DNA from 3 places in the Rheinheimera tilapiae genome. Region 3 is predicted to be linked to each of the others. Evidence: predicted binding sites of a transcription regulator. Region 3 holds the regulator's gene; each other region holds the start of a gene.
The links. Region 3 encodes sigma-54, which starts transcription at its own class of promoters, with help from an activator protein. Its sites were predicted from a motif close to TGGCANGNTNCNTGCTT; they were not measured.
Positions count from the first base shown of each region.

Region 1: a site for sigma-54 is predicted at 7,389-7,405, ahead of flgB (flagellar basal body rod protein FlgB). Genes of this name have one in related genera too.
Region 2: a site for sigma-54 is predicted at 3,192-3,208, ahead of ACFFJP_RS02435 (CmpA/NrtA family ABC transporter substrate-binding protein). Genes of this name have one in related genera too.

Region 1 covers NZ_JBHLXP010000005.1:388,860-399,122, reverse strand. Annotated here, with positions in the region: gene ACFFJP_RS18160 (FlgO family outer membrane protein) at 1-297, shown strand, start outside; gene ACFFJP_RS18155 (FlgO family outer membrane protein) at 325-1,041, shown strand; gene ACFFJP_RS18150 (FlgO family outer membrane protein) at 1,214-1,843, shown strand; tRNA gene ACFFJP_RS18145 (tRNA-Arg) at 1,961-2,036, shown strand; gene ACFFJP_RS18140 (flagellar assembly protein T N-terminal domain-containing protein) at 2,039-3,232, opposite strand; gene ACFFJP_RS18135 (LPP20 family lipoprotein) at 3,347-3,844, shown strand; gene flgN (flagellar export chaperone FlgN) at 3,886-4,317, opposite strand; gene flgM (flagellar biosynthesis anti-sigma factor FlgM) at 4,314-4,640, opposite strand; gene flgA (flagellar basal body P-ring formation chaperone FlgA) at 4,716-5,408, opposite strand; gene ACFFJP_RS18115 (chemotaxis protein CheV) at 5,551-6,480, shown strand; gene ACFFJP_RS18110 (CheR family methyltransferase) at 6,498-7,328, shown strand; gene flgB (flagellar basal body rod protein FlgB) at 7,439-7,837, shown strand; gene flgC (flagellar basal body rod protein FlgC) at 7,837-8,250, shown strand; gene ACFFJP_RS18095 (flagellar hook assembly protein FlgD) at 8,261-8,953, shown strand; gene flgE (flagellar hook protein FlgE) at 8,976-10,263, shown strand, end outside.
Region 2 covers NZ_JBHLXP010000001.1:552,184-562,446, reverse strand. Annotated here, with positions in the region: gene ACFFJP_RS02450 (HesA/MoeB/ThiF family protein) at 1-491, opposite strand, end outside; gene norR (nitric oxide reductase transcriptional regulator NorR) at 496-2,118, opposite strand; gene ytfE (iron-sulfur cluster repair protein YtfE) at 2,353-3,033, shown strand; gene ACFFJP_RS02435 (CmpA/NrtA family ABC transporter substrate-binding protein) at 3,339-4,652, shown strand; gene ACFFJP_RS02430 (ABC transporter permease) at 4,656-5,621, shown strand; gene ACFFJP_RS02425 (ABC transporter ATP-binding protein) at 5,664-6,518, shown strand; gene ACFFJP_RS02420 (NAD(P)/FAD-dependent oxidoreductase) at 6,515-7,798, shown strand; gene ACFFJP_RS02415 (nitrate reductase) at 7,885-10,263, opposite strand, start outside.
Region 3 covers NZ_JBHLXP010000003.1:570,056-580,318, forward strand. Annotated here, with positions in the region: gene mlaE (lipid asymmetry maintenance ABC transporter permease subunit MlaE) at 1-499, opposite strand, end outside; gene mlaF (phospholipid ABC transporter ATP-binding protein MlaF) at 499-1,314, opposite strand; gene ACFFJP_RS13440 (KpsF/GutQ family sugar-phosphate isomerase) at 1,792-2,760, shown strand; gene kdsC (3-deoxy-manno-octulosonate-8-phosphatase KdsC) at 2,760-3,317, shown strand; gene lptC (LPS export ABC transporter periplasmic protein LptC) at 3,314-3,871, shown strand; gene lptA (lipopolysaccharide transport periplasmic protein LptA) at 3,858-4,346, shown strand; gene lptB (LPS export ABC transporter ATP-binding protein) at 4,348-5,073, shown strand; gene ACFFJP_RS13465 (RNA polymerase factor sigma-54) at 5,123-6,601, shown strand; gene hpf (ribosome hibernation promoting factor) at 6,631-6,918, shown strand; gene ptsN (PTS IIA-like nitrogen regulatory protein PtsN) at 6,945-7,400, shown strand; gene rapZ (RNase adapter RapZ) at 7,397-8,254, shown strand; gene ACFFJP_RS13485 (HPr family phosphocarrier protein) at 8,244-8,519, shown strand; gene ACFFJP_RS13490 (Na+/H+ antiporter subunit G) at 8,570-8,905, opposite strand; gene ACFFJP_RS13495 (K+/H+ antiporter subunit F) at 8,914-9,183, opposite strand; gene ACFFJP_RS13500 (Na+/H+ antiporter subunit E) at 9,171-9,680, opposite strand; gene ACFFJP_RS13505 (monovalent cation/H+ antiporter subunit D) at 9,680-10,263, opposite strand, start outside.

The DNA of each region.
Region 1 (10,263 bases), on a different contig from region 3:
CGTGGTTATCAGGTCAAAGAGCTGCGGGCAGGCCAGGCGGTTGAAGTCTTTAGTGATCACGAACGCTTGCTGACCCGTGATTTAACTGACCTTGCTACGCAACAGGCTGTGCGTTACATCATCGTCGGTACGCTAAACCAGGCAGAACAGTACACTACAGTAAATGCCCGGATGGTCGATATACAAACCAATACTGTTGTGGCAGCCGCGTCAGATCTGATCCCGGCTGAAGTGCTGGGCGCCACTGAACAAGTGCAGCTGCGGCAACAAAAGTTATATCGTCAGAGTGACAATTAAGATCGCCGGAATAAATTGGAACCAACTATGAAAAAAATTCACAGTCTTTTGTTGTTATGTCTGGCCATGTTATCCGGTTGTGCCAGCTGGGAGCGTTATTCGCTACTGACCGGAAATGATGACGCGGAATCGGAAGTCGCCTTACAAGGCCCGGCAAAGCAGTCGTTAAAACCGCAATACTATGTTAGTCCTGCCTTGTATAACGGTGAGGCTTATCAGGCTACTCAGCAGGCCGCTCAGAAGCTACAGTCACAGTATCAACCACAAGCCGCCGTGAACGTGAATCACTATGTGCAAAGTATGATGCATGATCTGGTGGCCAATCTCGATTTAGTCAATCCGCAAATGGTGATTGGCATGACCAGTTTTGTTTACCTCGACGGTCCTTATGATCAAACGGATTTGCTCGGCAATCAATTATCAGAAAGCTTTATGCATGAAGTGCATCAGTTTGGCCTTGGTGTGATTGACTTCAAAACAACTGATTACATCAGGGTCACACCGCAAGGCGATTTTGTGTTCAGCCGCGATTTTATGGAACTCAAAGAAGAACAGCCGATTGAGTTTGTGCTCGGTGGCACGCTAGTGCGTCATCAGGGCGGGACTTTGATCAATGCGCGGCTGGTGTCCGTGGCCAGTAAAAAAGTTGCTGCAACTGCGCAGGGTTTTATTCCACAACAGGTTGTCGACGCACTCTATCAATCAGGTGGTTCAGAAAAACTATTACTGAAGCAGGGTGAATAAAATGAAAAGAACAGCGTTGAGCTTGATGTTACTCAGTTTGTCTGGCTGTGCTCAATGGTGTGAGTGTGACAAACAGAGTCGGTCTGTTTCTAACTCAACCGTGCCAGTAGCACCCGAACAGACTAGTACCACCGCTGTTGGCACTGACGGCTATGTACTGCAAGACAAGCCTATGGCTGAAGCGGAACCTGTCGGCACTATCATCCGGCCATCTCAGCTGGATATGGTCGCCAACGACCCCAACGCCAGGCCATTTTTGCCGCTCGCAACATCTCAGCCACGACTGACTCGCAAGATGCTGCCGTCGGAGTTTCCGGTCGCAATAGAAGGAACTACGGTACCGGCTTCGGCATACCCAAATTTGCAACATAGTAAGAAGCAGCTGACAGATTATGCCGGCCAGCTTGGTTTCAAACTGGCTGCATTTGATGTATTAAAAGGTGCCAAAGTAGGTGTAACCAGTTTTGTTGAATTCGACGATAGCCTGCAGAACAGTAATGCACTTGGAAATCAATTCGCTGAAGCAATGGCGACGACACTGCCGCAACACGGCGTGGAAGTGATTGATTTTAAACTGACCAAAAAGATAACTGTCAGCCGGGAAGGGGATTTCGCTCTATCCCGAGATGTTCGTCAGTTATCTGAAAAAGCAGGCATGGATTACATCCTGGTTGGCACACTGGTGACAACACGTCGTGGAGTGCAAATCAATAGCCGGGTAGTGTCGGTCAGAGGCCAGCAAGTGGTCGCCGCAGCTTCAACCTTGTTACCCCATCTCGTACTGCAACAAATTCAGCCTTGAAACTACTCAGAGTCGGTCAATTCACAGATGCCTGTTCGTGCAGGCGCTGTTAATTTAATCTGTTGATTTCAGAGAGATTCACAGCAGTGCGGCCATCTGGTAGACTCTGTACTCTGCTGCCTCGTAGTTAAACTGGATATAACGGGTGCCTCCTAAGCGCCAGTCGTGAGTTCGAGTCTCGCCGGGGCAGCCAGTTCAGTCTTCTGTTATATCTGCCTCGTCGCCAAAATCATCCAGCGGTTTGCGGTTTGGCATAGCCAAGTCACCTGCTTGGATGTTGGCCAATAAATCAGCATTGACGCTCTCTGCCCACGCCGCTTCACTGCTCAGCTGCGTAATTTTTACCGTCAGCTCAGTGACAGCCAGTAAAGGTTGGATCCGCCCAAAGCTGTCTGGGACTTCGCGGCGATGGACCAGTTTGAAAGTGTCACCAATACTGGCGCCATGCGCTTTGCCAATACTTAGCAGGACTTGATTTTGTTTCACCTGTATCACTTCGGCTTGTAGTGGTTCGCAACGAATTGCTTCTTCCACATCCATCGCCGCCGCGTTTAAAATTCGTTCTGCTGCCTGACCATAGGGAGTCTCCCAGAACCGAAAGTAGTCTGGGTCGAGATTAGTGGATTTTCGATGGGACCATAACGCTGTGGTTTGGTATTTTTGACTGAAAACGGTACGTTCTTCAGCCAAATCAAATACCTGCACTTGCAAATGGTAATAGCGGTCTCGATCAGCGTCAGTCCAGAATGTCCAGTTTGTCCCTGTGGTGCCGCCCAACGAAACGTCTTCAATACTGGCGCTTAACACATAACGGGCGCCAAGCTGTTGCTGTAGCGCTTTACGTTCTAGATAACTCAGTGCAGTGACATCAATCGGATTGTTGTAGGCTGCAGGCCAGCTGCTATGGCCAACTTCTTCCAATTTACTGCTAAATACCTTGCCACTGACTTTACCGATATTAAACAGATCGCCGACAATCGCCTGCTCTGGTATTGCCAGTCTAAACGGTGTGATTAATAATTTTTTGCGGTACGCCATCGTTGGGCAAATTGCTTCTGTCGGCTCAATATCGGCCCTGATGGTTACTTCAAAATAACCATCGCGGGTCATTTCAGAGACTAACTGCACATTTTGTACTTCACCACTACTTTCAACCTGCAGGCTTTCTTGCGTCAATAATCCGTCAGTCACTTGCTGAACGCTACGGATACTGACACCGGCAAACAGCAAAGCGCGCTTTACCGCGTCTTCAGTTGCCTGCGCACGAGCTGTCGCTTCATCACCCTGCCTGATCATTGCCCGGCCGGTGGTTTCGTACCACTGTGCCGTCGCGGGCAGGGCAGAGATCCCGAGCAGAGCAGGGATCCACAATTTGGCTGATGATGACATAACACAACTCCGCATTCCGATATTGAAGTGATTAAGCAAAGACTATGCCTTTGCCGCAGAATTTCTGTGCGCATAGCAGTGTTGGCGTGATTTCTGCAAAGTTTTGGCCGTCATGTGCTGGAATTGTATGCCACACACTTACTTATCCGGAGAATTCAGATGCGCCTTATGTTTATCTTTCTTAGCCTAGGACTGCTGTCTGGTTGCAGCATGTTTTATGACCGCGAAGTTCAATGGGAAACAGTCCCGCCAAAAACATTCCCCGTGCTTAAAGCGGTAGGTTACGCACCGTTAGCTGAGCAAAAAGCCGACAGTGCGGAGCAGCGGATGCTGATGGCGATCAAAGCATCTAAATTAGAAGCATACCGCGAGCTTGCAGAGCAGGTGTATGGCCAAAAAGTGGACTATAAAGTGACGATGCAGCAAGCGGTGATTGGTAATGACAAACTGAAAGCCTCAGTGCAGGGCATTATCAAGGGCGCTCGCGTTGTAAAAACCTACCCGGTCGGTGAATTTTATGCAACCGAGATGGAATTAGATTTCAAACAGGTATACGAAATTTATCAGAACTCAGCGCCTGTAAGACGAATCAAGTCAGTAAAATATTATTAAGTGGGATAACAAACAGAAGTGATATTGACGGCGTGATTCTGTCAGGCTTTGATGCCTTTGCCGACCGAGTCAAGGGACGGTTTACCTTTAGCATTATAAGTAAGCCCCGACTTACCGCGCTGCTGCAGTAGCTCATGTTTAAAGCGTTCAATTTTCAATTGGCTTTGCTCTAATGTCAGTCGGTTTATTTCATTTTGTTCTTTGCAGAGTAGTAACACGCTATCAATGCTGCGTACCTGGCTGATCAATGGCAGCGCTGTTTTCAGCTGTGGTAAATCCGGGTGGCTAGCGATCTGTTGGTCCAACAGCTGAATTTGTTCAAGTTGCCGAAGTTTGACAGTAGAGTTTTCTTCAAGAGCGGCAATATCACGATTACTGATGGCGCTGAGCTCTTGCTTTAAAAGCAACAAAAGCACATCGAGGTGCTCTTGTTGTTGTGTCAGTAAGGAAAGTACAGGGGGCTGACTGGTCATTTTTTACCGAACAACTCGCCTTCAAATTGAACAATGCGACGTGCTAACTGTTCTACGTTCACTTTATACTTGCCTTCAGCAATCGCCTGCTTAATCTCGTCAACTTTTTTATGGTCAACGCCCGAACTATTACTGGCCTTTTCTTGTGCTTTGGTAAATTGCTGCGCCTGGCTGGTCAAAGACACAGAATCCTGACGTTGTGCAGGTTGACTAATAGCAGTCTGCTGCTGTGCAACTTGTTGTTGTTTCTGGATATTTTGGTCAACTTTATCAGTTTTCACCGTGGTGGTTGCCGGCACCGTTTGATTCACATTAATAGACATTTTGACACCCCATTGACCTGCTGGCCTCTTCCTTGACCATTTTAACGGCAGCTCCTGCTGAAACTTTAGGACTATTTACAGATTTATCGCGACTCTTTTCACTGCAGTGACGCTGGCCTGAACCTTGCGCCCCGAATTCAGATTTTGTACCTGAATGTTGTCGCCTAAACTGCCGTCAGATAACGCTTTGCCGCTGGTTGCAACGATCAGACTACCAGAGATCCCTTCAATTGTAACCATATCTCCCTTACATACAAGGCAAAGATCCTGCAGAGTTAATATCTGTCCACGACTGACTGACCTTTTGGTCCTGGCGCCGTCCAGCAGTTCAGTATCAGTGACGACAGCCCCGCGGCTAATAAGCTGGTCTCTCGTTTCTAGTTGGATCATTTCTTTGCTCAGAATAACGCCCGGTGCCAATTGCCGGCGGCTGACAACAACCTCTTGCATCTGACTTACTTTTGCACTTAAGTAAATTTGCCAACCCAGCTCGGTTTCACACAGTACTTTTATACTGTTCTGAGTTTGTAACTTAGGATTGACCAGACTGAATTGCAGAGGAACAGCACATTCCCGATCCTTACTACGCGCGTCCAACGGATGTACGCGGACTAGAGCTTGCTCCGATCCAACGCTTTGCTGCAGCCAGTGCTGGGCAGCAGCAGTCAAATTGTCCGGTGAATATATTTCGGCTAAGGCCACACCATGCTGAAATCCGAGCAACAGAGCCAGCGTACTTAACTTGTTGAACTTAAAATTGTCGTACATTTTCATATGGTTTCGGCTATGCTTTATCGACAAAGGGGAATAACATACAGTTCTTTGTATTTTCAGTACTTTGCTGCAGATACTCTCTACTTACACGTAGGTCTGCAAGAATCGATCCGAACTGTTTTGCTTGGAGTCTTAAATGGCGAGTATTCTTGATTCAGTCAATCAGCGCACCCAATTAGTCGGACAGAACCGCTTAGAGTTATTGCTATTCCGTCTCGCTGGCCGTCAAAGATTTGGCATTAACGTATTTAAGGTGCGTGAAGTTCTGCAGTGCCCACCACTGACAGCCATCCCAAAACGGAATAAATTTGTCAGAGGGATCGCTCACATCCGTGGTCAGACTATCTCGGTCATCGACCTCAGTCTGGCAACAGGCGGACGGCCGATTGAAAATACCAAAGACAGCTTTATTATCATTGCAGAATATAACCGGTCCGTGCAGGGGTTTTTGGTCAACTCAGTTGAGCGCATCATCAATATTAATTGGGAAGCGATTATGCCGCCACCGAAAGGGACGGGCGGTCGCCAAAGCTATTTAACTGCAGTGACGGAAATCGATAAAGAGCTAGTTGAAATTATCGACGTTGAAAAAATCCTGGAAGAGATCTCGCCGTCACCAACCGCAGTCAGTAACACTTTTGAAACCCAGACCATCCAACAGGATCTTGGTGATCGGATTATTCTCATCGCTGATGATTCTGCGGTTGCACGAAATCAGGTAAAACGTGCATTAGACAGTTTGGGAATTGCAATGCATTTGGTGAAAAATGGCCGGGAAGCACTAACTTACCTGCAAGAAGTTGCCGCCCAGTGTGATCAGTCAGTAACCGAGAAAATCGGTTTGATGATTTCCGATATCGAAATGCCTGATATGGATGGCTATACCCTGACGGCGGAAGTTCGTCTCGATCCTAAGCTCAAGCCACTGCATGTTATTTTGCATACATCACTCAGCGGAGTGTTTAATCAGCAAATGGTGCAAAAAGTTGGTGCTGACGACTTCATTGCCAAGTTTAATCCGGATGAATTGGCTGAGTCAGTACGTAAATGGTTGCATACTGAATAACTTGCGGAAACAGACGCGTGAATAAAGAGCTGCACGACAGCGAGTACAAAACCTTCCGGGATTTCCTTGAGCAGCAATGCGGGATTGTGCTTGGGGAGAATAAACAGTATCTGGTCAAAAGCCGGCTTGCGCCTTTGATGATGCGTTTTAATCTTGAGAGCTTGTCCGAGCTGGTAAATAAAACGCTGAGTCCGTTTGAACGCCAACTCAGGTCAGCCGTCATTGATGCGATGACTACTAATGAAACCTTATGGTTTCGTGACACTTATCCCTATGAACTACTGAAAAAACAAATTTTTCCTGAACTTGAGAAAGATCACCGTAATGTCAAAATCTGGTCGGCCGCTAGCTCCAGTGGGCAAGAACCTTATTCAATTGCGATGACAGGTCTTGAGTATCAACAGATGCGCCCTGCAGCATTCGGTTTAGGTGTTCACATATTGGGGACGGATATATCCAATACGATGCTGGAACATTGCCAACGTGCTGAATACGATGGATTAGCATTGTCGCGTGGATTGTCGCCGGAGCGCCGTACTAAATTTTTTGAAGATAGTGGGAATGGCATGATGCGCGTGAAGGATGCTGCTAGGCGTAATGTCAGCTTTCGACATTTGAATCTGCTTGATAGCTACACATTGCTTGGTAAATTTGACATCATTTTTTGCCGCAATGTACTGATATATTTCTCGCCTGAAGTTAAAGCAAAAATTATCCGTCAGTTTGCACAGGCTCTGAACCCAAAAGGCTTCCTTATATTGGGCGCTTCCGAGTCTTTATCCAGCACCAACAATGACTTCGAGATGATCCGCTGTAATCCAGGTATCATCTACCGCCGCAAAAACTAGGTTTTGCTGACAACAAAACCTATTTTCACTTCAACACCGTTATAAATCTGACACCGCTGTTGGCCTGACTCTTGCTAACAAACCAATAGGGTTTGATGAAGGGGCAGGTCATGGCCATCAGTTTTAATAACGCATTTGGTTTACATGAGCAGGGGACGTTACTACGTGAACGTCGGACTGAGTTGTTAGCTAATAACATCGCCAACGCAGATACACCTGGCTACAAAGCGCGCGATTTAGATTTTCATACTGCGCTGACAAATGCGCAGGCGCGGCAAACTGGGTCTCTGCATCAATCTGACGTCAATCACTTTGATATTTCTCCATCCACTCGGCACGAAGTGCTATTCCGCAACGCAGATCAAACCGACACTGGCGATGGCAATAGCGTGGACATCCATCGAGAACGCAATGCATTTAGTCAGAATGCCATGGAATATCAAAGCTCCCTTCAGTTTTTGAACAGTAAAATTAGTGGATTAAAGAAAGCTTTAGGAGGGCAATCCTGATGAGCTTATACAGAGTTTTTGATATTGCCGGAACAGGATTGACTGCACAGGCCCTGCGATTAAATACGACTGCCAGTAACATTGCCAACGCGGAAAGTGTCAGCTCAAATTTAGAGTCGACCTATCGGGGCAGGCATCCGGTGTTTGCAGCTGAGTATGACAATGCAATGTCGGAACAAGGCGCTGGCGTTAAAGTACTTGGGGTCGTCGAGAGTGATGCACCACTGAATAAAGAGTACAACCCGGCCCACCCGCTCGCAGATGAGAACGGATTTATCTACAAACCAAATGTAAATGTGATGGAAGAGATGGCCAACATGATTTCTGCATCACGCTCTTATGATGCCAACGTGCAGGTCGCTGATGCAGCAAAACAAATGCTGAGCCGGACTCTGACCCTTGGTCAGCGTTGATAAGGAGTAAATGATGACCACGGTTTCTAATACAAGCGGTAGTAGTTATATCGATAGCTTAAAGGGCGTCAATGATGGCGCAAAAAAAGAAGACAGCGGGGCGTTAACCCAGTCTGACTTTTTTGCTTTGTTGACGCAACAACTGGCGTTTCAAGACCCAACCAAGCCAGTCGAGAATGATCAAATGATTGCTCAAATGACCAGTTTTACGATGGCCGATGGCATCAGTTCATTGAATACCAATTTCAAAGATTTTGCTGCCAGCATGAATTCAAATCAGGCTCTGCAGGCATCCAGTCTGGTTGGACGTAATGTAAGGGTCAATTCGGATACTCTTATTTTTGATGGCACCAACAAGTCTTATGGCGCTATTGAGGTACCAGGAAAAACCACCTCAATGAAAGTCAGTATCTATGATGCCAGCGGTGCTCTGGTGAAAAGCGATACGGTGTCGAACCCTGACGAAGGTAAGTTCGAGCTGGCATGGGACGGAACAAATGAAGCGGGTGTGAAACAAACAGCTGGTCTGTATACGATGAAAATCGACGCCACCGTCGATGGTAAAAGTCAAAGCCTGGTGACGTCGAGCTATGTACCTGTTGCGAGTGTCACACTCGGCACTTCAACCGCAGACATGAAACTGAATTTACTTGGCCTTGGTGCCAAAAAAATGTCGGACATTTTAGAAATTGCAGCAGGCTAATGCCTGACTATCGAGGTGAACTATGAGTTTTAATATTGCATTGAGTGGTCTGGCTGCGGCCCAGAAAGATCTGGATACCACCGCAAATAACATCGCTAACGTGAATACGACTGGTTTTAAAGAATCCCGTGCTGAATTTGCCGACGTATATGCTGGCTCAATTTTTTCTCCAGGGCGCACCAAAGTGGGTGATGGTGTCACGACGTCACAAGTCGCACAACAGTTCAGCCAAGGGGCGTTGAAATTCACGCAAAACTCGCTGGATATGGCAATCACCGGCGATGGCTTTTTTGCTCTGACTGCTGATTTGGCCTCGCGAGATATGACCTTTACCCGCTCCGGCGCGTTTAAACTCAGCAAAGATAATTTTATTGTTGATAATAACGGCAACTTTTTGCAGGGCTACCCTGTTGATCCGGCTACGGGGTCAGCCAGTTCAGTCAGCCTGAGTACAACCAAACCGATCCAGATCCCAAGCACTGCTGGCGCCCCACGGTCGACGAATAATGTCTATATGACGATGAACCTGAATTCGACGATGACGGCACCAGCGGGCGGTTGGCCAGCATTTAATCCGACTGACAAAGCAACCTATAACAATGGTGCCACAACATCTACCACTGTCTATGACAGCTTGGGTGAACCACACGTGTTGTCATTCTATTTCCGTCGGACAGCGACTGCGACAGACAATGATTGGGAAGTGTTTGCCGTGTTTGATGATAATACTGCGGCCCCACCAGGAAACGCGACGAATGGCGCTTACTTTGGTACAGGTACTTTGCTGAGGTTTGATGCCAATGGTCTGCCGGAGTCTCCAACTTCCACGTCGATGCCAGACCTGGTGATCCCATCCGCTGCGTTAAACACAACAGCGTACTTAACGAATGGCGCTCAGTTTACTTCTAACCTGACGGTTAATTTTAGTAACTCTGCAGGGACGAATTTCCCAACGCAATATGCCAGTAAGTTCGAAGTAGGGTCTCTCAATCAGGATGGCACGACCGTCGGTCGTTTGACCAGTATTGATATCGATGCATCAGGCAAAGTGATGGCTAGTTATAGTAACGGCGATCAAACATTCTTGTCTCAGGTCAGTATGGTAAAATTTGCCAATCCACAAGGCCTGACGCAGGCCGGCAATACATCCTGGAAGCAAAGTCTGCGCTCGGGTGAAGCGCTGGCAGGGGAAGCCAATACCGGCACCCTTGGCGCTATCAACTCTTCGGCTTTGGAAAGTTCCAACGTCAACCTGACCAACGAGCTGGTTGATTTGATTGCTGCGCAGCGTAACTTCCAGGCTAACTCGC
Region 2 (10,263 bases), on a different contig from region 3:
CCTTCGAAGCGGATAGCCGCAGCGCTGATTAATGGTGTTTGTGCCTGCACGCAAGCATCACTGATTTGTTGGCGGATAACCAAATTATCTGTGCAATCAAGCACCAGGTCATGGCGCCCAACCAATTCTGTTAAAAGGTCTTCATCAGCAAACTGACAAATCGCTTCGATACGAATGTCCGGATTTTGCTGTGAAAGCCAATGTGCTGCGGTTTGTGCCTTAAATTTACCGATGTCTGCGTTGGTGTATAAAATCTGGCGCTGCAAATTCGTCAGATCAATCGTATCACCGTCAACCAGGGTTAACTGCCCTACACCACCGCTGCATAAATATGGCGCCGCCGCACAGCCTAAGCCACCCATGCCTACCAGCAAAACTTTACTGTTCAGCAATCGTTCCTGCCCATCTAAGTCGACAGCTGGCAGCATAATTTGCCTGCTATAACGGCGGGTTTGCTGCAAAGAATCCAAGCTTACCATTGGACTAACCATGGCATTATTCCTTATCCGATAAAGTAGTTGCAGCTAATTGTGTCAGCTTTTCACTATGTTTCGCAGACTGCTTGATACCGAGCTTTAAGGCGAGCTTATGCAAATTACTTGGGTCCAACGCCAACTTCCTGGCAGCAATTGACCAATTTGCATCGCTAGTTTGTAACGTAGTCACAATCATCTCACGCTGAAAATGCGCAACTGCCGCTTTTAACCCTATGCCAGATGGCAGCTGGATTGTAGTTTCAGACGGACCCTCTCGACATTGCATGGTCGACTCCGTCGGACTCTGGCTAAAAGCCGATGGTTCACTCAGCTCCAACAGTGATGGCGTCAAAGTAATGATATCCTGCCGGCTCGCCCCTTGTGACAGAGCTTTTAGCGCAGCCCGACTAATGCAGTGCTCTAATTCACGCACATTTCCGGGCCAATGGTAAACCTCGAGCGCTTGTGCGGCGCTAATGGATAAACGCAGTGCCCGCACGCCAAGCCTCACCCGGTTCAGTTCCAGGTAATGGCCCGCCAGCAAGACGATATCGCCTTGCCGCTTACGCAGTGGTGGAATATGGATGGGATAAACCGACAGCCGATGGAATAAATCAGCACGAAAATTGCCGGCAGTAACTTCTGCTGCCAGATCACGGTTTGTGGCTGCCACTACTCTAACATCCACACGGCGGCAATCATCACTGCCTAGCCGCTGAATGTCGCCGTTTTGCAGGACTCGCAACAGCTTGGCTTGCACGGACAAAGACAACTCACCTATTTCGTCTAAAAATAATGTTCCGCCATCCGCATGCTCGAACTTACCAAGTCGGTCTTGCACTGCTCCGGAAAATGCGCCTTTTTTATGGCCGAATAACTCACTTTCAGCCAAGGTTTCCGGCAATGCGGCACAATTGACATAAATCATCGCTTTTTGCTTTCGCGACGACTTTTGTAGCAGCCGTCTGGCGAACAGCTCTTTTCCCACGCCGGTCTCGCCAGATAACAACACCGGTAATTCAGTACGAGCCACCGTATCAAGCTCGGAAAGCACAGCTTTGAGCTCCATGCTTTGACCAATCAGCTCCTGGGTGTGCTCAATTTTGCTGTCAAAAGGTAGAGGTTGGTTAATACCTGCGATGCGGGCTTGTCGCAGTTGGTTTTCCAGTTGACCAATCCGGATAATGGCTTCAACCAACAAAGAGAAGCGCTGTAACTCCAGCACCGTCAGCCGGCTGAAAGTGCCGGCACTTAGCGCATCGAGCGTCAACACGCCCCAACATTTCCCCTCAACATAAAGGGACACCCCCATACAATCGTGCACCGCTAAGGATTGCCCTGCATGAGATTCAACCAAGCCATCATAGGGATCCGGTAAACTGGGGTCTGGCGGAAAATGCACAATTTGCCGGGTGGCGACTAACTGCGCCAGACGTGGATGCTGAGACACTTCAAAGCGGCGGCCCCGAACTTCTTCAACCAGACCAATGAATGCGACCGGTTTTAATGTTTCTTGTTCAAGCTGTAACAAAGCGACTGCATGACAGCCAAAATGCATTTTAAGCGTTATAACCAGACGCTCCAGGCGCACCGCAACGGGCAATTCAGTGACCAAATCGGCTATCAAACTTTCATCCAGCATCTATTCAGTCATCCTATTGCTTAACTATTGCTAAGGGGGCCTGCAGGGTGATTTATACCCAGCTGGGTCATTCACACCATGACGATTCAGGGTTGATTTTACCCGACCTCAATAAAACTCTATATAAATCAAAGGTGGTAGTTCTGGCCCAAATTTTGACTGTATAAAGCGTCCGGCTGTGGTTTTGTAAAATGAAACCGGCCTCACTTTTTCAATTAGTTGCGGAGTAATGTCATGATCCATGCAAATCAAAGTCTTGGCCAGTTGGCGACCAGTATCCCGGGGGCTACCGGCGTTTTTCATCAATACAAACTCGACTTTTGTTGTGGCGGGTCCAGAACCTTGGCAGAAGTCGCTGCGGAACGGGGTTTGGATGCTACAGAAATCATCACCAAACTCAGTGAACTCCAACAACAAATCACCACCCGGGATTGGCGCTTTGCAAAACCTGCAGAGCTGGTGCACCATATTTTAGAACGCTTCCATGCTAAACACCGTGAGCAATTACCAGAATTAATCCGGCTGGCCCGACGGGTCGAGACCGTCCATGGCGACCATACAGAATGCCCAACCGGCCTTGCAGAACATTTAAGTCATATGCAGCAAGAGCTGGAAAGCCATATGATGAAAGAAGAACAAATTCTGTTTCCAATGTTGTGCAACGGCTTTTACCCCGCGGGCCCAATTCATGTGATGCAACACGAACATTTACAGCATGGCGATGCTCTGGGCGACATGCTCAAACTCGCACATCAGCTGCAGTTGCCGGATGGAGCCTGTAATACCTGGACGGCCTTATATCTGGGCCTGAATGAGCTCAAAGAAGATTTGATGGAACATATCCTGCTTGAAAACGAAATTCTATTTGTAGAGCCTGTCAGCCAAAAAGGCAGCTGCTGTGGTTCCTGCCAATAAGTTCCTGCGCTGACTAGCGGGCACTAGTGGCCGTGCAACAATCTTGGTGCGTTCTCGCACCAAGATTGTACAGAAAACGACTAACCACGACTTCCACCACCTGCCAAAAAATTATTTTTACTGTATTTTTTCAAACACTTAAAACACCCCATGACTACTGGCATAAAAACTGAATAACCAAACTGCCAGCAAAGTTCTGGCGCACTAAAGATGTCACAGCAAAGACGCTGATAGGCCCGCTCGACGGCAGCCATCAGCGTTTTTTTTTGCCTGTGATTTCTCCAGACAGATACCGGAGGCATGATTTGAAACAACTAATGAAAAAAACGACTCTGTGGATAAGCGGCATCTTGTTGACTCTGCCCCTGTCCGGCATCAGTGCCGAAGCTGAAAAGCAGCAGCTTAAACTGGGATTTGTCAAACTGACCGATATGGCACCACTGGCGGTGGCCTTAGAACAAGGATATTTCGACGATGAAGGATTGTCTGTCCAACTGGAAGCCCAACCGAACTGGAAAGTATTGCAAGATCGGGTACTGGATGGTCAGTTAGATGCAGCCCACATGCTGGCCGGCCAAGTTCTGGCCAGTCAGGCAGGTATGACTGGCACTGAGAAGCTGCAGACAGCACTGGTATTGGATCTGCACGGCAATGCCTGCACGCTCAGCAGCCAAATCTGGCAACAACTGTCCGCCAAATCAACACCGCAAATTCCGCTGGATGCCAAAGCGCTGCAAAGCATTCCCACCCAGCTCAAATTTGGCATGGTGTTCCCGGTCTCCAGCCACAACTATGAACTGCGTTACTGGCTGGCCGCAGGGGGGTTACATCCTGGCTTTTATGCACCTAAAACCGGTGACAATTCGGGTCAGCTCGATGCCGATGTGTTGATTTCTGTGGTGCCGCCTCCTCAAATGCCTGCAGCGCTTGAATCTGGCACCGTCGCTGGTTTTTGTGTTGGTGAACCCTGGAATCAACAGGCCGCAGCCCGAAAACTTGGTGTCCCGGTGATTAGCAACAGTGACATTCGCGGTTTTATGGCGGAAAAGGTGCTGGGCGTTAACAGCCGTTGGGCCGCAAAGCACCCGGTCACGCATCTGAAGTTAGTCAAAGCCTTAATCCGCGCAGGCGCCTGGCTGGATGAACAGGACAATAAAAACCGCTCTGAGGCTGCACAAATGATCTCCGCCGCGCACTATGTCGGTGCGGATGCCGCCATCATCAAACGCAGTATGACCGGTCAGTTTGAATTTGCTCCGGGCGATATTCGAAAAGCACCTGATTTTAATGTGTTTTTTCGCCATCACGCCACCTATCCATTTTACTCCGACGCCATATGGTATCTGACACAAATGCGCCGTTGGGGCCAGCTGAGCGAAGCCAAAGCGGACAGCTGGTATCAGGCCACCGCAAAGGCTGCTTTTGACACCGTTTTGTACCAACAAGCTGCAAAAGCGTTGATCACTGAAGGCAAATTCAGCAGCACGGATTTCCCAGACTTTACCAAGGAGACTGGCATTAAAGCGCCGGAACGCTACAAATTTGCCGACAACAAAGCCTTTGATGCCAATAAACCGAATCAGTACCTGCTGCAATTTGATATTGGTTACAAGGACTAACAGATGATTATTCAACTGAAAAACTCGATGCCAGCCAGCGCTATTGCCAGCTGGCAGCCAAAACTACGGGAACTCTTACGTCAGGGCAGTCTGACACTGGCCGGCCTTGCTATCTTTGTCTTGTGCTGGGCGGCTTTAGCGGCAAATTTGCAGACATCATTGGGTCAGTTTCCCGGGCCCACTGCTGTGGCCGTTCAGTTCAAAGCCTTAATAGCTGAACATCAGGCAGAAAAAAGCCGGGAGCAGCTGTTTTATCAGCGCCAGCAGGAGCGTTTGGAGAAAAACCCAGAGGCGGTGCGTCGGCCTTATAGTGGTCGCCCCACTTTTTTCAGTCAAATTCAAACCAGTTTACAAACGGTGCTAAGCGGCTTTTTGCTCGCCAGTCTGTTTGCAATTCCGGCCGGTGTGCTGATTGGCTTAAGTCCGCTTTGCTACAGCGCTGCCAACCCGCTCATCCAGTTGCTGAAGCCAATATCACCGCTGGCCTGGCTGCCCCTCATTACTATTGTGGTCAGCGCCAGTTATCCGGCAGACGGGTTACTGAGCCGTTCCTATCTGGTGTCGGCCCTGACGGTAGCGCTCTGTTCGTTGTGGCCCACGCTCATCAACACCATTGTGGGTGTATCGCAGGTGCCGGCTGATTTACAAAACGTCAGCAAAGTGTTGCGGCTCAACTGGTTCCGCCATGTGCGCGCAATTGTGTTGCCCTCTGCTGTACCGATGATTTTTACCGGTTTACGCCTGTCGCTGGGCATCGCCTGGATGGTGCTGATAGCGGCAGAGATGCTGGCGCAAAACCCCGGCCTTGGCAAATTCGTCTGGGACGAATTCCAGAACGGTTCCAGCGATTCGCTGGCGCGTATTTGTGTCGCTGTCGCAGTGATTGGTTTGATTGGTTTACTGCTGGACAGGCTGATGCTCAGCCTGCAAAAAGCAGTCAGCTGGGACAAAAGTGTGCAGCTGCGCTGATCCGTCAGTATTCAGTGGCCCCTGTTTAAAAGAGGAATTGTCATGCAAAAACATCTGGAACTCAGTCAGGTTGGTATTAGTTTCCCAACGCCAAAAGGCCCTTTTGTCGCGCTGCAGAATGTCAATCTGAGCATCGCCAAAGGCGAAATCATCAGTCTGATTGGCCACTCCGGCTGCGGCAAATCGACGGTGCTCAATATCATTGCGGGTTTGTTAAAAGCAACCGAAGGTGGCGTGATTTTAAATCACAAAGAAGTGAACGAACCGGGGCCGGAACGCGCCGTGGTGTTTCAGCACCACTCGTTATTGCCCTGGTTGTCGGTCTATGAAAACGTTGCTTTGGCAGTGCGTCAGGTGTTTGCCGGCAAAATGACCAAAAGCCAGATGCAGGACTGGATAGAACACAATCTGGCACTGGTGCAGATGAGCCACGCCCGCGATAAAAAGCCGGCGGAAATTTCCGGCGGTATGAAGCAACGGGTTGGTATAGCGCGCGCTTTGGCAATGCAGCCACAAGTGTTGTTGATGGATGAACCTTTTGGCGCTCTGGACGCGCTGACACGGGCGCATTTGCAAGACAGTGTGCAACAAATTCAGGCAGAACTCGGCAATACAGTGATCCTCATTACCCACGATGTGGATGAAGCCGTGCTGCTGTCCGACCGCATCGTAATGATGACCAATGGCCCCGCGGCAACTGTGGGCGAAGTGCTGCAGATTGATTTGCCGCGCCCGCGTGACCGGCTGGCGCTGGCAGATTGCCCGAAATATAACCACTACCGGCATCAGGTTTTAAGTTTCCTGTATGAAAAGCAACGCAAAGTGGAGCCGCTGCCCGTTGCTTCTGCAAAAGCCAGCCAGGACAAACGACTCATCAAAGAGGAGGCGCGTGCATGACGGCGCACAGTCACCATTCAACTGCCTATGATCTGATCATTATTGGCTTTGGTATGGCAAGCCATCGGCTGTTACAGGAACTTGGGCAGCTGTCGCTGGCGCCCAAACGTATTCTGGTGCTGGGGGAAGAGACATTACCGGCTTATAACCGGGTATTGCTGCCACAGTTGATCGAAGATAGCAGTACCGATATATCTCTGCCTGCGCTTAATTTTGGTCAAAACATCGTCACTGTGTTGTCAGATGAAAAGGTTGTTAGCATTAGTCGACAGACGCAACAGCTGCACACCGAGTCAGGCAAATGTTTTGTGTACCGGAAATTGGTGTTTGCCACCGGCTCTGCTCCTGTGTTTCCGGATTTTTGCAACGAGGAAGACATCGCAGGCAGCGGAATGTACGGACGCATGTTGGCACTGCGACACACTGGCGATGTGGCAAAGATCAGCGAATTTCCAGCTGGCAGCCATATCGTCATTCAGGGCGGTGGCTTTATTGCACTGGAAACTGCCGCAGCACTCAGTGCGCATTATCGGGTGTCTGTTTGTCACCGCGGTCCGTATTTAATGAACCGGCTGTTGGATGAAACCGCCTCGCTGTTGTTACAAGCGTCCTTAGAACAGCGTGGTATTGAGGTCTTACTGCAAACCGAGATTAACGGTGCCAAAGCAAGCCCGCACAAACTACAGCTCGCACTGTCCGGACCTGCAGGTTTACGCACTGTCGCTGCAGAGTTGCTAATTGCAGCGCTTGGGGTAAAACCGCGTTGCGAACTGGCGAAGCTGGCCGGCATCAACACCAACCGGGGCATTCTGGTAAACCACCAGATGCAAAGCAGTGATCCTGATATCTTTGCCATCGGAGAATGCGCAGAATGTAACGGCGAAACAGTCGGCTTAGTCGCGCCGGTGTACCAGCAGGCGGTTGTGCTGGCGCAAGTGCTGACCCGGCCAGTTCTATCCGGCCAGACACATGCGCGGTATCAAGCCAATACCAGCGCAACCAATCTAAAAATCAGTGGTCTTGCGATTAGCACTGTCGGTGACATTGGTGCACTGCTTAAAAATACGAATCCCGCGCTAAACAGTTTGGTATATCAAGACCAGCAACAAGGTGACTATCGGCGAATTTGGTTGCTCAATGGCCAGTTGCAAGGCGCAGTTTTATGTGGGGATACCAGCCTCATTCAGCACTATCAACAACTGATGCACGTACCGCAGACAACAAGCCCTGCAGCTGGAACAGAGGACTGGTTGAATACGTGGTTGTTTCAGGTTGCTTGATTCGAAACCAATGCTCTTTCAGCCCGTTCTGTCCGCTGCCGGCCTCTTGCTGCATGCATGCTTGCTTCGCTTTCGCTATGTACGCCTCAGATTTTCAGCATTGGCGCATGCTGCAATAATTGCCTGATTTCAGGTAAACAAGAGCCACAGCCGGTGCCGCATTTGAGCTGTTGACCCAAACTGGCGCTGCAGCGCGCCCCTTTTGTGATCGCCTGTTGGATACTCTGTTGTCGGACCTGAAAACAGCTACAGACCAGTGCTGAACAATCTCCGGCTTCCAGCGGCGCACCGCGCAATAACTGGCGTCTTGTTGTTGCTGTGAGCAGATTAGCAAAACATTGGTCAAGCCAGGCACGATCCAGCGCCGGCAATGTCGGGCCGGCATAAAGCAAGGCTTGTAACTGATCATCCTGCACATAAGCCTGACGCCAGTGCTGCGGTGCCTGTGCCTGGATTTGTTCTGGCGGTGCGCCTGCCGCAGACTGCTGAATAGCAGAGATTAACTGATGACTGATTAAACTGATGAGTTGCGCCAAGGCGTTAGCCGGCACTGTCAGTGCCATTCTGTATTCAGTCATATTGGCATGGGGCACAGTCACGACATAACTGCAAAGCCCATGTAGCTGAGGCAGTAAGTCCGGCTGACGGCTGAACAGAACCAGTTCTGCACTGACAACCAGCTTTTTTAACTGCACCTGACCTTGTTTAAAGGCCGGCTGGCGGGAGATAGGATCCCGGCTGTCATCGTAGAGCACGTCACAACGCGACAAAAAGCCAAACTGACCACTCCAGTGCATCGGGACAAACAATTCACCGCAACGCTGTGCATCGGTCAACTGGGCACGGCCACGAAAAATGCCCAATGCGTTCGACAACTCAACCAAATCACCGTCTTTGAGCTGATAGCGCCGGGCGTCATTTGGATGCATGGCGACAAAGGGCTCACTTTGATGTTGCATCAACGCAGGAACCCGCCCGGTCCGGGTCATCGTATGCCATTGATCCCGGATCCGGCCGCTATTGAGCACAAAGTCGCCTCCTTGCCTTGGCAAAACCTCTAGCCCTGATAACGGCACCAGCTTTGCTTTACGATCTGCCGTATAGAACTGGCCATTGGCAAACAAGCGGGCGCTGTCATAGCCAACCTGCGGCAATGGCCATTGTTGTGGTTGCCAGGCATCATAAGCTGCGTCAGACATGGCACGGCACGCAGTTAAGTCCAGCGCACGTCGGCCGTTGTTACATAAAGTGGTTAATGCCGCATGTTCACGGAAAATTTGTGCCGGGTTCTGGTAGTTAAACCCGTGCGCAAATCCAAGTGCTTTGGCGACATCACAGACAATCTGCCAGTCCGCTCTGGCCTCTCCGGGGGCTGGTAAAAAAGCGCGCTGACGTGAGATGCGCCGTTCGGAATTGGTCACTGTGCCATCTTTTTCTGCAAAACCGAGGGCCGGAAACACAATATCGGCCTGGGCAACCGTATCCGAGTCCTGATAAATATCGGAGACCAAAACCAGTTCACAGCGCTGCAACGCCTGCTTCACCAAATCAGCCTGCGGCATACTGACCACAGGATTGGTAGCCATGATCCAAACTGCTTTAATTTCACCGCGGCCAATAGCAGCAAACAAATCGACGGCGGTATAACCGCCTTGTTGCACCAAATCAGGCGCACGCCAAAACTGTCGCAGTGCTTGCCACTCTGCATCCGGGGTTTCGTCAATTCCGGTCAGCTCAGACGGAAAACGCAAATGGCCGGCCAATTGGTTGGCCAGCGCACCCACTTCCCGGCCTCCCATCGCATTGGGCTGCCCTGTCACCGACAACGGACAAGCGCCAGGTTTACCGATACGGCCAGTTGCGAGATGAACGTTGATGATGGCGTTGACTTTGTCAGTGCCATTGGCGGCCTGATTGATCCCTTGAGAAAATACAGTCACTGTCCGGGCTGTTGCGCCAAACCACTGAAAAAAAGTGGTTAAATCAGACACTGGGACGTCGCAGTAGTCAGCCAGTTGCGCGATGTTCAGCCAACACTGTGCTGCCTCCAAGGTTTGCGTCAGGCCAGTACAATGCTGCTCTGTAAAATCGGTATCGAGCTGACCTTGCCGGGCTAGATAGGCAAGCAGGCCACTAAACATTGCGACATCTGTCCCTGGCCTTATTGGCAAAAATAAGTCAGCAGATTCAGCGGTCGCCGTGCGCCGGGGGTCAATCACGACGATTTTTTTGTCTGGGCTTACCGCTTTCGCCGCCAGCAGGCGCTGAAAAAGGACCGGATGCGCCCAGGCCAGGTTGCTGCCCACCAACACGGTCAGGTCGGCCAGTTCCAGATCTTCATAACAGCCCGGCACGACATCCTCGCCGAAGGCTCTTTTGTGCCCCGCCACGGTAGACGCCATACATAAGCGCGAATTGGTATCCAGATGGCTGCTGCCGATAAAGCCCTTCAGCAACTTGTTGGC
Region 3 (10,263 bases):
GAATGCCGACAGCATTAAAAATCAGCGCCAATAACGGCATACTGATGACGCCAGCCCAGAACCGCGGCGCGATGACGCGACGCAGTGGATCAACTGCCATCATCTCCATACTCGACAACTGTTCCGTGGCTTTCATCAGACCGATCTCTGCGGTCAGCGCACTGCCGGCCCGACCGGCAAACAGCAACGCCGTCACGACAGGTCCCAGTTCACGCAACAGACTGAGCGCCACCAAAGGCCCTAACATCTGTTCGGCACCGAACTTAGCCAGAACGGTATAGCCCTGTAGCGCCAGCACCATGCCGATAAACAGGCCGGATACCAGAATGATCAGCAAAGACAACACGCCGACCACATAAATCTGTTTCATATACAGATGCCAGTTTTTCAGCGGCCGTGGCCGCCCCCATAAGGCACCAAACAACATCAGGGTTGCCCGGCCAAGGCCCTGCAATGTACCCAGTGTGTTGGCACCTAACTGCTGGATTTGCTTCAGCATCAGCGGCTTAACTCCATTAATTCAGTAGCATAATCGGCTGCTTTAAAGTGGAACGGCACAGGCCCGTCCGCTTGTCCCTGCAGGAATTGTTGCACCAACGGTGATTCATGCTGACGCAACTGCTCAGGAGTCCCGTGGCCAATGACACGGCGTTCCGCCACCACATAAACGTAATCAGCGATGCTCATCACTTCGGCGACGTCGTGCGATACCACAATAGAAGTCAGCCCCAGCGCATCGTTCAGCGAGCGGATTAACCGGACTATCACGCCCATCGAAATTGGATCCTGTCCGGCAAATGGCTCGTCGTACATAATCAATTGCGGGTCGAGCGCAATGGCGCGGGCCAATGCCGCACGACGCGCCATACCACCGGATAATTCGGCCGGCATTAAATCCCGGGCACCGCGTAACCCAACCGCTTCGAGCTTCATCAGCACCATAGTGCGGATAATCGCTTCCGGCAGCCGGGTATGTTCGCGAATAGGAAATGCGACGTTGTCGAACACCGACATCTCGGTAAACAACGCACCACTTTGGAACAACATGCTCATTTTTTTACGGGCCTGATACAGCTCCTGCCGGCTGAGCGTTGGAATATCAGCCCCTTCAAACAGGATTTTGCCGCTATCTGGCTTTAACTGACCGCCGATCAAGCGCAGTAAAGTGGTTTTACCGATGCCGCTTGGGCCCATGATCGCGGTGACTTTGCCACGCTGAAATTGCATGCTCATGTCGTCATAGATGACACGTTCGCCGCGGCGGAAAGTCAAATTCTGAATATCAACCAATGGTTTATCCAAACCAAACTCCATTCGTTTCACGCTATGCACATTCCTGGCCGGAGTGCTGATTCCGGTCCCTGCACTGGCAGGCGGGAAAAAACGGCGCAATATACGGGGACTGTCAGTACTATGCAAGGCAAATGCCTAATTAATCACCGCATTTTAACCGCATTCAGCGCCGGCGTCGCTCTGAAAAATTGTAATCATCAGTTGCAGAAATTCGAACTGTTGACATTTACTTGACCCAACGCCCGCAGAGGCGTTGTTCTGATCACTGATCAGCTGCTGAAATAGCCGTCGCAACACCGAGCGTTGAAGCCTGCAAACGGCCATCGGTTCAGGTTTTTTTGCAATTACCGGACAGAAACTGGAAAATGCTGCGTCATCAACGCCTGCTTTCAGTGTGCAGCTGATTGCATTTGCTTATAATTCGCATTTTGCCGGCGTTAACTGAATATCAGCTTAATAAAGCTGTGGTGTCGGGCACGAAAGGGCTGGAGGATTGGGGTGAGCACGAACTTTTGCGAGACCGCCACGCGAGTGCTGGATATTGAGGCCAAAGCAATCACTGGCCTTAAAACATATATTAATCAAGACTTTAACGATGCCTGCCAATTATTTTTTAATACCCGGGGCAGAGTCATTGTCAGTGGCATGGGCAAGTCGGGCCATATAGGTAATAAAATTGCCGCCACATTGGCTTCAACTGGTACACCTGCCTTTTTTGTTCATCCGGGCGAAGCCAGTCACGGCGACCTCGGGATGATCACACAATCCGATGTGGTGCTGGCATTATCTAATTCCGGTGAAACCGAAGAAATTTTGAAGTTGTTACCGGTGCTAAAACGTCTGGGGATTGCGATTATCGCGATGACCGGTAACCCGGATTCTACGCTGGCAAAGCTGGCTGACATTCATTTATGTGCCCGTGTCGAGCAAGAAGCCTGCCCGCTTGGCTTAGCTCCGACTGCAAGCACCACCGCGGCTCTGGCATTGGGTGACGCTATCGCCGTCGCCTTGCTGGAAGCTCGTGGTTTTTCCGCCGATGATTTTGCCCTGTCTCATCCGGGTGGCAGTCTCGGCCGCCGTTTGTTACTGCGCATCAGTGATGTAATGCACGATGGCAGTCAAATTCCCCTGGTTGACGAGCAGGCAACGATTTCAGCAGCGCTGCTGGAGATTTCCCGAAAAGGTCTGGGCATGACCGGCGTATTAAACGCACAAGGTCAATTGGCCGGCATCTTTACCGATGGTGACCTGCGGCGGATCCTCGACCAGCGCATTGATATTCATCAGACGCTGATTGTCAGCGTGATGACACGTAACTGTGTCACAATCCGGGCAGAAATGCTGGCCGCTGAGGCGCTGAAAATTATGGAGCAAAAGAAAATTAATGCCCTGATGGTAGTCAATGCCGAGAAAGTGCCGGTCGGCGCTTTGAACATGCATGATTTGTTGCGTGCAGGAGTGCTCTGATGACACTGGGTTATCGCGAACTCTATCAGCCCCTAAGTGCCGAAGTAGAAGAAAAAGCACGCCAGATCAAGCTGTTAATTTGTGACGTCGACGGGGTTTTTTCCGATGGCCGCATTTACCTCGGCAATGACGGCGAAGAACTGAAAGCGTTTCATACACGGGATGGTTATGGCGTGAAAGCACTGCGCCAAGCCGGCATTGAAGTCGCTATTATTACTGGCCGGCGTTCATTGATTGTTGAAAAACGCATGCAGGCTTTGACAGTGCAGCATATTTTTCAGGGGCAGGAAGATAAAATGCCGGCATATCAACAACTAAAGCAGCAGCTGAAGCTGGAAGACCAGCAAATCGCTTATATAGGCGATGACTTATCCGATTGGGCCGTGATGCAACATGTGGGTCTGTCTGTCGCCGTTGCCGATGCTCATCCGTTGTTACGCCATCAGGCGGCCATGACAACTAGCCTGCCTGGTGGATTTGGCGCTGTACGTGAACTTTGTGACCTGTTATTACTCTCTCAGCACAAGTTTGGGAATTTCTCAGGAAGCAGCACATGATCAGGCAATTGCTCTGGTTATTTCTGGTACTGACCGGCGCCACAGTGTTATACAGCTGGATTGAAGCGGCTGATGAGCCAAAGCAAAAACCGGTAGAACGTGAATTGGTACCGGATTTTGTCGCCTACCAGCTGACCCGGCGCAGTTTTGACAAAGACGGTAATTTGTCCGGCCAGGTCAAAGCTGCGCAGATGGCGCATTTTGAGCAGCTGGGTCAGATCCAGTTTGAACAACCGGCTTACACGCTGTATGAAGATCGACAACCACGCTGGCAAATTAGCAGTGCTCAGGGTGTGTTTTATCAGGATAACAAAGTGATCCTGGAGCAAAATGTTCAGGTGGATAACCTGCATTCTGACGAAATGTTCAAACAAATTCAGACAGAACAGCTGGAAATGCTGCTCGATACGCAAATGCTGCAAACCGACCATCCGGTACTGGTACTGGGCCAGAGTTTTCAAATCCATGGTCAGGGTTTGCAAGCCGATTTAGCCGCGCAAAAATTGCGCCTGTTCAAGCATCAGGGGACGGTATATCAACATGAAAATCAATAAGCTGGGTTGTTTGTGCCTGCTGTTAATCAGTATGACAGCCGCGACAAAAACAACCGATTTCAGCGAACCTATTGAAGTCAACGCCGACCGCAACGAAGCCAGCCTGAAACAGCAAATGCTGGTCTACTCTGGCAATGTCATCGTCAAGCAAGGCACCTTATTGATTAAAGCTGAAAAGCTGACAGTCGATCGCTCCGCCGGTGAAGGTAAAGAAGTCTTCATCGCTGTCGGGCAACCTGCGGTGTACTCACAGGTGCTGGATGGTGACAAACCGATCCAGGCCAGTGCCGAGGAAATTCGTTATGCGATGGCAACCCGGGTGCTGACACTGACCGGTAAAGCGGAAATTACCCAAAGTGGCAGCCTGGTACGTAGCGCCAAAATTGAATATGACCTGCTGAAACAACAACTCAGTGCCGAAGGTGAAAAAGGCAAAGAGCGGGTCACAACTATCTTTACCTCTGAAGGAAAATAGGGTGAAAAAGCTTGTTGCTGCGCACCTGGCGAAGAGTTACAAAGGCCGCCAGGTAGTCAAAGACGTCAGTCTGGAAGTCGGTGCCGGCCAGATTGTTGGATTATTAGGTCCAAATGGCGCCGGCAAGACCACCACATTTTATATGATTGTTGGCCTGGTGCCGTCTGACAAAGGTCAAATCACTTTGGGCGGTAATGACATCACTTTTGACCCGATCCACGCCCGCGCCCGTCAGGGGATCGGTTATTTACCGCAGGAAAGCTCGATTTTCCGCAAGTTAACGGTGTTTGATAACCTGATGGCTATTTTACAGATCCGTAAAGATCTGAGCGAAGACCAGCGTGAACAAACTGCTGACGAACTGCTGGATGAGTTTAATATCACCCATATCCGTAACAGTCTGGGCATGAGTCTGTCCGGTGGTGAACGGCGTCGGGTAGAAATCGCCCGCGCTTTGGCTGCCAATCCAGCCTTTATTCTGCTGGATGAACCTTTTGCCGGTGTGGATCCAATCTCAGTGCTCGACATCAAAAAAATCATTCAGCACCTGCGTAATCGTGGCATCGGCGTATTAATTACCGACCATAATGTCCGCGAGACCCTTGATGTTTGTGAGATCGCCTATATCGTCAGTCATGGGGAGCTGATCGCCTCTGGTACACCGGCTGAGGTATTAGCCAACCAGCAAGTCAGAGATGTATACCTCGGTGATCAATTCAGGCTATAGTTAGCAAAAAACCAGTCCCCAGCTGGTCGTCAGGAGTGACAAGAAGTACATGAAGCCATCTTTACAACTTCGGCTTGGACAGCAATTAACAATGACGCCTCAGCTGCAGCAAGCTATCAAGCTGCTTCAGCTGTCGACCATTGAATTGCAACAGGAAATCCAGGAAGCACTGGACGCCAACCCGCTGCTCGAAGCCGAAGATGAATTTAGTTTTTCCGAAGCCCCCAGCGGCAATGAATTGCAAAATACTGACCCTGCGCCTGAACACAACAGCGCTGATGAATATGCTGAACCGGAAGTGCCGGATAGCAGCGAGTCAATGACCGAACAGAACATCAAAGAAGATTTGCCACTCGACAGTAACTGGGACGACCTGGTCAGTGCAGCCCCGGTCTCTGGCACAGGTTCACCAGACGAAGATACTGTGTTCCAGGGCGAGACCACCGAAACCCTACAAGATTATCTGCGCTGGCAAATGCAGCTGACACCGTTTAGTGAAACAGACCGCGCCATTGCCGAAATTATTATCGAAGCCATCGACGAAAACGGCCTGCTGACCATCAGCTGTGAAGACGTGCTCGAATCGCTGGGCCTTGATGATATCGAAGCGGACGAAGTGGAAGCCGTGCTGAAACGGATCCAGCTTTTTGACCCGGTTGGTGTGGGTGCCCGCACAATCCAGGAATGTCTACTGATTCAGTTGCGCCAATTTGACCCGCATACGCCTTTCCTGAAAGAAACCTGCGAAATAATTAAGCATCACAGCGAATATTTAGCGAATCGTGATTTCCGTTCTCTGATGCGCGTGTCTAAACTGAAAGAGGATGATCTGCGTGAAGTGATGCGACTCATCCACAGCCTGAATCCCCGCCCTGGCGCGGATGTGATCCGGCAGGAACAGCAGTATACGGTGCCGGACGTGTCGGTGAAGAAGGTCAAAGGCCGCTGGATGGTCGAACTGAATCCCGACGCCTTCCCGAAAATCAGAATTAACGAACAATACGCGGCGATGTCGCGACAAGTACGCAATTCATCAGACAGCCAGTTTATCCGCTCGCATCTGCAGGAAGCCAAATGGTTCCTGAAGAGTCTGGAGAGTCGCAACGAAACGTTATTAAAAGTGGCCAACTGTATTGTTCAGCAACAACAGGCGTTTTTTGAACATGGCGAAGAAGCCATGAAGCCGATGGTGCTGAATGATGTGGCAGAGATGGTCGGCATGCACGAATCAACGATTTCCCGGGTCACTACCCAGAAATATATGCATACCCCGCGCGGAATTTTTGAACTTAAGTTCTTCTTTTCCAGTCATGTCAGTACAGAGAGCGGTGGCGAATGTTCGTCAACCGCAATCCGGGCCTTTATTAAGAAATTGGTGGCGGCGGAAAATCCGGCCAAACCGCTCAGTGATAGCAGAATGGCCGAGATCCTGTCGGAACAGGGGATAAACGTCGCGCGGCGCACCATCGCCAAGTATCGGGAATCTCTTTATATTCCGCCGTCTAATCAACGTAAGAGCTTGCTCTAAGTAAGTGCTCACCTAAGAAGGAAATGTCTATGCAAATTAATCTAACTGGTCGTCATGTAGAAATTACTGCAGCACTGAGAGAATATGTAGACAGCAAATTTGCCAAGCTTGAAAAGCATTTTGAACATATCAACAATGTGCATGTTGTGCTCAATGTCGAAAAGTTAAAACAAATCGCCGAAGCCAAACTGCATTTAAACGGCGGAGAGGTGTTTGCGCAGTGTGAAGATGATAACATGTACGCCGCGATTGACCTGTTGATCGATAAACTGGATCGTCAGGTCATCAAACACAAAGAGAAGATTTCTCGTCACTGAACTCTGGATTTATGAACCTAAGCTCAATGTTATCGGAGGACTGCACAAAAAGTGCGGTCCTTTTTAATAGTAAAAAACGCATCCTTGAATACGTCGCGGAGCTTGCACACCAGCATATGCCGGAATTGTCCGAGTCCACAGTATTCGAAGCGCTGATGGCGCGGGAAAAGCTGGGCTCAACCGGTATTGGCGGCGGCATCGCCATTCCTCATGGCAAACTGAAAGGCGTGACAACCCCTGTGCTGGTGTTTGTTGTCAGTCAGGATGCCATTCAATTCGATGCAATTGACAATCAGGCCGTGGATATATTCTGCGCCATCCTCATTCCGGAAAATCAGTGCCAGACGCATTTGACGACGTTAGCCGGCATCGCCCGACTGCTCAGTCAAAAGGATCTGACGCGAAAAATCCGTCATGCTGGCACGGATCAGGCACTGTATCAGTTGCTGCTCAGCCATGCTGACACAGGCAGCGCCAAATGAAATTACTGGTGGTTAGCGGCAGGTCAGGTTCAGGTAAATCCGTCGCGTTACGGGTGATGGAAGATTTAGGCTACTACTGCGTTGACAATATTCCGGTCAATTTGTTGCCCACCCTCGCCAATGCGGTGATGGGACAATATGAACGTGTCGCCGTCAGTATCGATGTGCGCAACTTACCGCAGGAACCGGAGGAACTCACCGAGATCCTGTCGTATCTACCGCGTAAAGTTGAACTGACCATCCTGTACCTCGATGCCGACCATACCAGCCTCATCAAACGTTTTAGTGAGACCCGCCGGCTACACCCGCTGTCGCATCAGGCGATGTCACTGGACGAAGCCATTCAGCGCGAGCAACAGTTACTGGACCCAATATCCAGTCGCGCCGATCTGTATATCGACACCACAGAACTAAACGTACATCAGCTGACCGAGCAGTTACGCGAGCGGATCCTCGGGCAGAAAACCGGTCGCTTGGTGATGTTATTTGAATCTTTTGGCTTTAAATACGGCATTCCGAAAGACGCAGACTTTGTCTTTGACGCCCGCTTCCTACCCAATCCACATTGGGAACCTGAATTGAAGATCCTGACTGGTCTTGACCAACCAGTGAAAGATTATCTGGAAGCGCAGCCGGTGGTCGCGAAATATACCTGGCAAATTAACAGCTTTATCAGCACCTGGTTGCCACACCTCGAACGCAATAACCGCAGTTACCTGACGATCGCCATCGGTTGTACCGGCGGACAACATCGTTCGGTTTATATTGTTGAGTCTTTGGCAGAAAGCTTCCGGGCTTTACGCGAAGACGTGCAAATCCGCCACCGGGAGTTAGTCCGTCACCATGGCAAATAGCTTTAAAGATACTGTCACCATCGTCAATCAACTGGGTTTGCATGCCCGTGCCGCCACCAAGCTGGCGCAGCTATGTATGCAATTTGATGCCAAAATTGAACTGCAACAAGACGGCCGCAGCGCCGATGCCAGCAGTGTGCTGGCGTTGTTAATGCTGGCCAGCAGCAAGGGCAAAAATGTTGATGTGGTGACCAGCGGTGAGCAGGCTGAAGATGCACTGGTCGCAGTGACTACACTGATCCGCGCAGGTTTCGACGAAAACTAAAACTCGCAGCCAGCCGCGCTTTAGCCTCGCGGTTCCAGTCCTGCGGTTTCTCAGTCTTTTGGTATTTGATCCTGTCCCTGCGTGTTGTCACAGGCTTTTAGTCGATGGTGCAACGCCACTTTAATCAGCATGTGCGCGGTCACTGGTGCCGAAATAAACAAAAACAATGCAATTAACAGTTGTTGCAGACTCAGCGTTTGCTCATGCAGATTAAAATACAGCAATGACGCAAGCACAAGGCTGCCAAGCCCTAAAGTAGTGGCTTTAGTCGGGCCATGTAGCCGGGTATAAAAATCCGGTAACTTCAGCAGCGCCACCGACCCCAGCAACACAAATAATGCGCCCAATAGCAACAAGCCACCAATCACCCACTCCAGTATGCTCATCTAGCCCCCTATTCGATAATATCGCCGCGTAGCATAAACTTGCAGACAGCAACTGTACTGACAAAGCCCAGCATCGCAATCAGCAGCGCGGCTTCGAAATACAGCTGGGTCGAGACATAAATCCCATACACCAACAACAGCGCGATACTGTTGATATACATGGTATCCAGCGCCAGTAAACGGTCTGCTAAATCCGGTCCACGCAATAGTGACAGCCCATTTAACAATAGTGCAAACACGATCACACTCATCACAGCAATCAGGATCAGACTGAACATGCAAAAATCTCCTTCAGCGGCATTTCATAACGCTGTTTCAGCTCCGCGATCAAGCGTGCTTCATCTTGCAGATCTAACACGTGTAATAACAGAAACTGTGGTTTATCAGCACTTCGCGGAAGTAATTCAGCGCTGACTGTGCCAGGGGTCAGGCAAATCGTGCCAGCCAAAATCGTTAGCGGCAATGGCTCAGTCAAATCTAATGGCAGCAGCACAAAACCTGGCCGCAGTGACCTGTTAGGTCCAAGTACAACTTTAATCACCTGCATATTGGCGATGACGATGTCCCATAACACCATCAACAAATACCGCGCCAATAAGCCATACCGGCGCACTGCCGGCTGTGGTTCACGAAAACCACGACTAAGCCATGGGATCAGCAGCGCCAACAACACTCCCGTCAATAGAATCAACGGTGAGAAACTGTTGTGCAGCGCGCACCAGACCAAGAGCAGCGATGCACTGCGCAGGGGGGTGGCAAATAAGGTCTGTCTCATCAGTGTACTCCCACGCCAGCCTGCAGCTGTGCAATTGCATCAAGGCAAAATTGGGTCCACCAGTTGCCACACAGCACCAACGTCAGGCCAGATATCAACAATAAAGCCACTGCGCTAACCGGCAACCGGCTGGCCGGACTTAGATCCTGAGCCGGTGAGTTGGCACGCCAGAACAGCATGCTGCCGGCCCGACTTAATGCAATCAGCACGGCCAGACTGCTCAGTAACAGCACCGCAACCAGCAACATACCCGCCGGATGGCTGGTAATGCCCTGAAGCAGCCAAAGCTTGGCGATGAATCCAGAGAATGGGGGCATACCAATCACTACCAGCGCACTCAACGCAAACAACCAGCCATACAGTTGCGGCTGGACCAGACGGGGCCCAGGCACGAGACGATCGCCGACACTGCCGCGTTGCTGGCCTATCTGGTCGGCCAATAAAAACCATACTGCGCCAATCCAGCTGGAATGAACCGCATACAACAAGGCCGCAGCTTTGACTTCAGCGACTCCACTGCCCAGCGCGGTCAATAAGGTACCGGCTGATAACAATACCAGCGCGGCCGCCATGCCTTTTAAAT